DNA from 2 places in the Streptomyces sp. NPDC002577 genome. Region 2 is predicted to be linked to the other one. Evidence: riboswitches for the same ligand, from Rfam matches in the RefSeq annotation. Region 2 holds a riboswitch; the other holds the start of a gene.

Region 1 (4,205 bases), on a different contig from region 2:
CCTCGGTGGTGATCGGCCGGATCCGTGCGGTGCCACCGTCGCGCAGCACCACGTCGGCCTCCCAGTGGGCGGGATATGCGTGCTGCTCCGACGGGGGCTGCGACGGGGTCTGCATGGGGTCAGCGTACGGGGCACCGGGGGCACTCGGAGCAGGACGGGCTTAGGCTTTCCGTTCGACCAGACGTGTACGTTCCGGGAGAACTGGAACGGCTGGGCGCGAGGCGAAGGACCCGTTCCCGGCCGTTCTGGACCGTTCCGGACCGGTCCTGGCTGTTCCTGACCGTTCCGGCACGTCCGCCGGTATGGAACACTGGTCTAGACAACCCTGAGAAAATCCTGAAGGGCAGCATCACATGGCTGAGCGCCGCGTCAACGTCGGCTGGGCCGAGGGCCTCCACGCCCGCCCCGCCTCCATCTTCGTCCGTGCGGCCACGGCCGCCGGCGTCCCCGTGACGATCGCCAAGGCTGACGGCACCCCGGTCAACGCGGCGTCGATGCTCGCTGTGCTGGGCCTCGGCGCCCAGGGCGGCGAGGAGATCGTCCTCGCGTCCGACGCGGACGGGGCGGATGCCGCCCTCGACCGGCTGGCGAAGCTGGTCTCCGAGGGTCTCGAGGAGCTTCCCGAGACCGTCTGACGAAAAACAGGCGAATTGCGGCGGAGCCGCGTCGGCTTCCTTTTCGGAGGCGGCGCGGCTCCGCCGCTTTTATTGGGGCGGTACTCCTGGATGCGCGCGCCATACCTTCAGAAGCCCGGCCGGGAATTCCGCACAGCGTCAAAAATGGGCAGCAAAAAGAGACCCCCACCGAATAACTCTCTTTGTATACGGTGCGTCTGTTAAAGCCGCGGACTCACAGTGTTTACGGCATGTTGCGAACCCCTCACACGGTCTCCGCGGTCCGGAAAACGCAGTCGATGTGCGGCAGTGGACCGTTCCGAGTGCAGCGTGGTCAGCGATCGCGCCCGCTCGGCGTCGCCACGGGCCACGGCGTCGACGATCGCGCCGTGCTCCGCCCACGCCTCCACGGGATGGGCGGGCGTCTCCACGGTGTACATCCAGGCGATCTTGTGCCTGAGCTGGGTGAGCAGCGCCGTCAGCCCAGGGCTGCCCGAGGCCTGCGCCAGCGTCTCGTGGAACCAGCCGCTCAGCGACCGCAGATCCTCGCTGTGACCCCGCCTGGCGCGCTCCTGACCCAGCCTGACCAGGCCGCGCAGCACCTTCAGATGCGCCTCGGTGCGGCGCTGCGCCGCGCGGGCCGCACCCAGCGGCTCGAGCAGCATGCGGACCTCCAGCAGGTCGGCGGCCTCCTGCTCGGTGGGCTCGGCGACACAGGCGCCCGCATGCCTGCGCGTCACGACGAAACCCTCGGCCTCGAGCGTGCGCAGGGCCTCGCGCACCGGGACACGGGACACCCCGTACCGGCGCGCGAGCAGTTCCTCGGTGAGCCGGCTTCCGCGCTCGTAGACACCCGCGACGATGTCGTCGCGGATTGCCGTGCATACCGAGTGCGCGGGAATCTGCATGACCGGACCTCCGCCTTAATCCCCGCGAAACGCGGTCGATTGACGCTTGTTGACTGACTCTATTGCAACAGGCGGGAATTTCCGACGGCGGGCCGGAATCCATGGATATTTTTTGGACAAAACGGCGCTCGGGAACGATGAAAGCCCCGGCTCGATGAGCCGGGGCTTCCCTGAAGTGAGGATTCGGTGAAGGCAGCTTCCCCGAACCGCTCTCGCGTCAGACCTTCACGCCGTGCGAGCGCAGATACGCGAGGGGGTCGATGTCGGAGCCGTACTCCGGGGTGGTCCGGGCCTCGAAGTGCAGATGCGGCCCGGTGACGTTGCCGGTCGCCCCGGAGAGGCCTATCTGCTGCCCCGGCGTGACCTTCTGGCCGACGGAGACGGCGATGGACGACAGATGGCCGTACTGGGTGTACGTGCCGTCGTTCATCTTGATCACGATCTGGTTCCCGTAGGCACCGCCCCAGCCGGCGGTGACGACGGTGCCCGAGCCGACGGAGTGGACGGGGGTGCCGGACGCGGCATGGAAGTCGATGCCGGTGTGAGTGCCGGACGACCACAGGGAGCCGCCCGTCTTGTAGCCGGTCGAGACGTAGGAGCCGGTGATCGGCAGCACGAAGGCGTTGAGGCGCTTGCGCTCGGCCTCGCGGGCAGCGCGCTCCTTGGCCTCCCGCTCCTTCTTGGCCTTCGCCTCGGCCTTGCGCTTCCGCTCCGCGGCCTTCTTCTTGGCGGCGGCCTCCTCGGCGGCCTGCTGCTGCGCGGCGGCCTGGGCGTCGATCTGGGCGGCGACGGACTCGCCGAGGGTGACGGCCTGCGTCAGGCCGGTCTGCTCGACGGTCGGGCCTGCCGCCATGGCGGGGGACGCGAGGGCGCCCATGACGCCGGTGGTGGTGAGGGCCGCGATACCCGCCGCGCTTGCGGTCGTGCGGGTCAGGCGGTTCGGACGACGGTGTTTCCCGGTGGCGCGGGTGAACGCCATGTAGTGGCTGGTCCTTTCCTTCCTTCTCGCCTACCGGGTTAGCTGACGGGTTCGGAGCAGGAAGGTCTCCTACGGGCCCCTCGGCACGGCAAGGGCCCCGATTCACCCCAGGGACTGCGATGGGTCCCCGGCTCCCCTGGTTCACACCGTCCGGGGACTCGGCGATCGCTGTCCGGTGCCGCGGGCGCGGCGCACTGCCTGACGAACAGCCGGACTGACGCTAATCGGGACATCTTTCAATCAACAAACGCAGCCTGGGATTTGTAGTGCATGCCACAGGGCAGACAGGCAGCCTCTCCAACAATTCGGACAAACGACGACCCCGGTGGCTCTGCAGCCACCGGGGTCTCTCCGGGCCCGGCCGGTGCTCGTGCCCGTCCGCGTGGGGCGGGCGGTCCGGCGTCGGGTCTAGCCCGTGACGACCGTCACTTCACCGATACCGAGCGCCCTGACGGGCTCCTCGATCTGGGAGGCGTCACCCACGAGGACGGTCACCAGACGGTCCACCGGGAAGGCGCTGACCGCCGCGGCCGTGGCCTCGACGGTGCCGGTCGCGGACAACTGCTGGTACAGCTGCGCCTGGAAGTCGTCCGGGAGACCCTGCTCGACCTGGTCGGCCAGCGTGCCCGCAACGGCCGCCGCCGTCTCGTACTTGAGCGGTGCGACACCCACCAGGTTGTGCACCGCGGCGTCGCGCTCGGCGTCCGTGAGGCCCTCGGCGGCGAGCGTACGCAGCACCTTCCACAGGTCGTCCAGCGCCGGGCCGGTGTTCGGGGTGTCGACAGAGCCGCTGATGGCCAGCATCGCGGCGCCTGTAGCTCCTCCAGGGGAAGTCGGCGCTGCCGAGCGGAGCACCTGCCCGAACGCCCGTACGCCGTAGGTGTATCCCTTCTCCTCGCGCAGGACGCGGTCCAGGCGCGAGGTGAGGGTGCCGCCCAGGCAGTAGGTGCCGAGCACCTGGGCGGGCCAGACGCGGTCGTGGCGGTCCGGGCCGATGCGGCCGATGAGCAGCTGCGTCTGGACCGCGCCCGGGCGGTCGACGATGACGACGCGGCCGGTGTCGTCGGCGGTCACCGGCGGCGCGGGACGGGGCTCGGCGGTCGAGCCGGTCCAGGCGCCGAGCGTGTCCGCGAGGAGCGCGTCCAGGTCGGTGCCGGAGAGGTCGCCCACGACGACGGCGGTGGCCGTGGCGGGGCGTACGTGCTTCTCGTAGAAGGCGCGCACGGCCGCGGAGTCGATGCCCGTGACCGTCTCCTCGGTGCCCTGGCGGGGGCGGGACATGCGCGAGTCCGCCGGGAACAGCTCCTTGGAGAGCTCCTTGGCGGCGCGGCGGGCCGGGTTGGCGGTCTCGTGGGGGATCTCGTCCAGCCGGTTGCGGACGAGCCGCTCGATCTCGCTGTCCGCGAACGCGGGCGCCCTGAGGGCGTCGGCGAGCAGCCCGAGGGCCTTCGGCAGCCGGGAGACGGGCACTTCGAGCGCGAGCCGTACGCCGGGGTGGTCGGCGTGCGAGTCGAGCGTGGCGCCGCAGCGCTCCAGCTCGGCGGCGAACTCCTCGGCGGAGTGCTTGTCGGTGCCCTCGGAGAAGGCCCGCGCCATGATCGTGGCGACGCCGTCCAGGCCGGCCGGCTCGGCGTCCAGCGGGCTGTCGAGAAGGATCTCGACGGCGACGACCTGCTGGCCGGGGCGGTGGCAACGCAGCACCGT
Region 2 (4,205 bases):
GAACCGGGACCCTGGCGCAATCTGATCTTCTCGTTCGCCTGGGGAGCATGCGCGGCCGCACTGATAGCGATCGTCGCGAACAGCTTCGCGACCCGCTGGATAGCCATCGCGACCGCCGACCCCAGCAGCGCCGACACGCTGGGCGCCACCGTCATAGCGCCCGTCGTCGAGGAGACCGCGAAAGCGGCGGCTGTCCTGCTGATCTTCCTCTTCCGGCGACGGGACTTCACCGGAATCGTCGACGGTGTCGTCATCGCCGGCGTCACCGGCGCCGGATTCGCGTTCACCGAGAACATCCTCTACCTCGGCACGGCCTTCGGCACCGACCAGCTCAGCGGGGACAGCGGCTTCTCCTCCGTCACGGCCGCGACCTTCTTCGTCCGCATCGTGATGTCGCCGTTCGCGCATCCGCTGTTCACCGTGCTCAGCGGCATCGGCTTCGGCATCGCGGCGCTGTCCGCCGAGCGCCGGCGCCTGCGCCGGGTCCTGCTGCCGATCGCGGGCCTGCTCCTCGCGATGGGCATGCACGCCGCCTGGAACGGCTCGTCGAACTTCGGCCCGTACGGGTTCTTCGCCGTCTACGCCGCGTTCATGGTGCCCGCGTTCGGGCTGCTCACCTGGCTGGTGATCTGGACCAGGCAGCGCGAGCTGGGCACCATCCGCCGCGAACTGCCCGCGTACGCGGCCGCGGGCTGGCTGACGCCGCCCGAGCCGTTCGCCCTGGGCTCGATGCGGGCGCGCCGTCTGGCCCGCGAGTACGCGGGCCGCCACCTGGGCAAGCCCGCGGCGCGGGCGGTCGCCGAGTACGAGGCGTACGCGACGTCACTGGCGTTCCTGCGCCACCGCGGGCGCCGCGGGCGCCCGGGCGCCGATTTCGTCGTACGGGAACAGGAGCTGCTGCATGAGCTGTGGCGGCGCAAGGACGTGGCACGGCCCGCGCTGGCCTACGCTGCCGCGGCGACGACACGGGTGGTGGTCGCGCCGTACGTCGCCCCGTACGGGCAGGTGCCGTACGGGCATCCGCTGGGACACGTGAGGCCCGGCGCCGTGCCGCCGCCGTACGGGCAGGTCCCGTACGGGCAGGCGGCGCCGTACCCCGTGTACAACCCCTACCTGTCCTGACGCACCATCAGGGGTTGAGGCCCTTGCTGAGCAGCCAGGCGAGCGGGTCGATGGCGGCGCCACCGTCCGGATGGACCTCGAGGTGCAGATGCGGACCGGTGACGTTGCCGGTGGCGCCCACGCGCCCGATGACATCGCCCGTGGTGACCTTCTGGCCGACGCTGACGCTGATCGAGGACTGGTGGCAGTACCAGAGCTCCGTGCCGTCGTCGAGCTCGATCACCGTGCGGTAACCGTACGAGCCCGACCAGCCGGCCTCCTTGACCGTGCCGCTGTGGATGGCCTTGAGCGGCGTCCCCGTGGGGGCCGCGAAGTCCAGGCCGGTGTGGTAGCCGGAGGACCACATGGAACCGGCGTCGCCGAAGTGCGAGGTGAGCGTGTACGAGGAGGTGGGGAGGGTGAAGCTCGCGGCGAGCTTGGCGAGGCGCTCGGCCTCGGCCTTGCGCTTGGCCTCCTCCTCAGCCGCCTTCTTCTCGGCGGCGGCCTTGGCCTCCGCCTCCTTCTGCTCCTTGGCGGCTTCCTCGGCGGCCTGCTTGGCGGCGGCCTCCTCGGCGGCCTGCGCGGCCGCGCTCTCGGCCTGGTCCTGCTGCTGCTCCGCCTGCTGCATGATGCGGGCGCGCAGTGCCTCGCCGGCGTCCGTGGCGCCCTGCTCGGCGTCGGCGGCGGTGACGCCGGCGCCGGTGAGCGGCGCGACCTTGGCGTCGTCGGAGTCCGACGAGCCACCGGGAAGCAGGGCACCGACATCGGGGAGGGAGTGGGTGACCGACGACAGGTCGGGCATGGATATCTGCACCGGCGGCTTGCCGCCCTGCGCGGTGGCGATGCCGCCCGCGCCGACGGCCGCGATGACGCCCACACCGAGAACCGTGGAGCTGCGTGCGAGTCCTCCGCCGCGCTGCTTCATGACGCGGTGCCGGCCGCGGACGGGCCGGACGGACTCCTCAGTGGGGTTCCATTCCTCCCAGGGCCCCTCGTCCTGGCGGAAGCCGGTGCCGGTACCGAAGCCGGTGCCGGTACCGAAGCCGGTGGCGGTGCCGGTGCTGAAACCGGTGCCAGGGTCGAATCCGTCGAATCCGGTGCCGGTGTCGAATCCGCTGTTGTCAGGGTCGTACGGCGCGAACGAGGTTTGCGGGGCAGGCGGGTTGGACGCCACGGAGGCGCACTCCTTTCCTTCCTTCTCGCCTACCGGGTTAGCTGACGGGTTCGGAGCAGGAAGGTCTCCTACGAACGCCTTTCATGTGAAAGGTGCCCGATTCACCCCAAGTTGGTGGTTCCCCGGTTCCCTTGCGGGATTCGGCGCGTGCGCACGGAGCCGCCTCTTGTGACGGCTGGGACGACCGCGCTGCGTTATCGAACGTTAATAGACGGGGGTACCGAATTCCAAGCCGTTCCGGCTGATCGTTAACGCCCTTGGCCTGGACTTTACGGGGCACGATCGGGCGGAATCGGACGAGTTGACCGCGCGGCGACGACCTGGCACCGACGGACCCACCCCTGACGGTGTGTCATTTGTTATGCGGAGGGAGGTCGTTCGATCACGCAAGGTGACAAGGCGGCGTGGGCGTCTTCCCCTCACGGCCGCCGTACCGCCAGCAGCGCCATGTCGTCCGCCATCCCGCCGCCGCTGTGCCGCCGCACCTCCGCGGCGAGGGTGGCCAGCATGACTCCCGGACCCTCGAACGCGCGCCCTGCGAGGCGGTCCGCCGGATCGTAGAACTCGCCGTGGTCGTCACGCGCCTCCGACAGCCCGTCCGTGTAGCAGAGCAGCGTCGCCCCGCTGAGGAACCCGGTCTCGTACGCGCGGTCGGGCCATGTCCCCAGATCGCTCATGCCGAGCGGCAGCGCGGGCTCACCGAAGGAGAGCACCCGCAGGGCGCCTTCCGCGTCCAGCAGCAGCGGCTCGGGATGGCCGCGGTTGATCACCCGTACGACGTCCCGGCCGTGCGGGACCTCGGCGAGAACCACGGTGGCGAACCCTTCGAGCAGCTCGGTACCGCGCCGCCGCGTCGCCTCCCGCGCGAGCGCGCGGTCGAGGCGCTGCGCCACCGCTTCCAGCGACGCCTCCTGCTCGGCGGCCTCCCGGAACGCTCCGATGAGGACCGCGACGGCGGCGACGGCGCCCATGCCCTTTCCCCGTACGTCGCCGACGACGAGCCGTACGCCGTGCGGGGTGTCCTGCACCGCGTACAGGTCGCCGCCGATGAACGCGCCGGCCTGCGCGGCCTCGTAGCGGGCCGCGACGTCCAGGCCCCCGATCCGTCCGGCGGGCTCGGGCACCACGGCGCGCTGGGCCGCCTCGGCGATCTCTCGAGCGGAGGCGAGCTGCTGGCCGCTGCGGCGTACGACGCGGTTGATGACGACGGCGATCACGGCCACGACGGCGACCGTCACCACTTCGGTGACGGCGCCGACGTCGACGGCGGCATCGGGTGTGAGGCGCACGGCGAGCACGGCGACGAGCGAGGCGATGCCTGTCAGGACCGTGCCTCGGAGCAGATAGAGGGCGGCTGCCACGAGCGGGGCCGCGGTGAAGAGCGGCGCTCCCGTGAAGACGGTCGGCGTGAGGACGTCGTAGAGCGTCCCGGCGACGAGGAGCAGCGCGGGCAGGAAGCGCACGAAGGCCCGTACGGCCGCGGAGCCCTGCCGCTCGACGCCCTCCGTCCCGCCCCCTGCGACCTCTCCGTCGTCCCAGCCGGCATCCCGGGCGGCATCCCGCGCGGGCTCGCCGCCGTCCGCCCCCGCGTCGCGTCCTCCTCGCTGCCGCACCGCTCGTCTCCCGCCGCGTCCACGCCCGCGCCCGTCGCCGTATCCCCTCAGGCATTCCCACCGCGGTACGAGACGCGACCTGCGGTGGGCCGCCCGGGTGAGCACCGCGAGTCCCGAACACCGCGGAAGACCGAACACGCGGGAAGAACGCGGGAAGACACTGCGCCACAACGCACCGAGGGGCCGGAACCATCATCTGGTTCCGGCCCCTCGGCCTTCAGTAGCGGGGACAGGATTTGAACCTGCGACCTCTGGGTTATGAGCCCAGCGAGCTACCGAGCTGCTCCACCCCGCGTCGGTAAGTACAAGTGTACGCC

What was found. A riboswitch is a leader RNA that binds a small molecule or an ion and turns the genes downstream of it on or off. The one in region 2 is predicted to bind cyclic di-AMP.
Region 1: it holds a riboswitch for cyclic di-AMP, as region 2 does, so the genes downstream of both, ACWD4J_RS19570 (M23 family metallopeptidase) here and ACWD4J_RS29780 (M23 family metallopeptidase) in region 2, are expected to answer to the same signal.

What each region holds. Positions count from the first base shown of each region.
Region 1 covers NZ_JBSFWK010000013.1:107,589-111,793, forward strand. The annotation lists gene ACWD4J_RS19555 (bifunctional acetate--CoA ligase family protein/GNAT family N-acetyltransferase) at 1-115, opposite strand, end outside; gene ACWD4J_RS19560 (HPr family phosphocarrier protein) at 354-635, shown strand; gene ACWD4J_RS19565 (GntR family transcriptional regulator) at 836-1,522, opposite strand; gene ACWD4J_RS19570 (M23 family metallopeptidase) at 1,740-2,501, opposite strand; cyclic di-AMP (ydaO/yuaA leader) riboswitch at 2,515-2,675, opposite strand; gene ACWD4J_RS19575 (M16 family metallopeptidase) at 2,910-4,205, opposite strand, start outside.
Region 2 covers NZ_JBSFWK010000030.1:88,077-92,281, reverse strand. The annotation lists gene ACWD4J_RS29785 (PrsW family intramembrane metalloprotease) at 1-1,122, shown strand, start outside; gene ACWD4J_RS29780 (M23 family metallopeptidase) at 1,130-2,275, opposite strand; cyclic di-AMP (ydaO/yuaA leader) riboswitch at 2,287-2,431, opposite strand; gene ACWD4J_RS29775 (PP2C family protein-serine/threonine phosphatase) at 2,695-3,888, opposite strand; tRNA gene ACWD4J_RS29770 (tRNA-Met) at 4,110-4,183, opposite strand.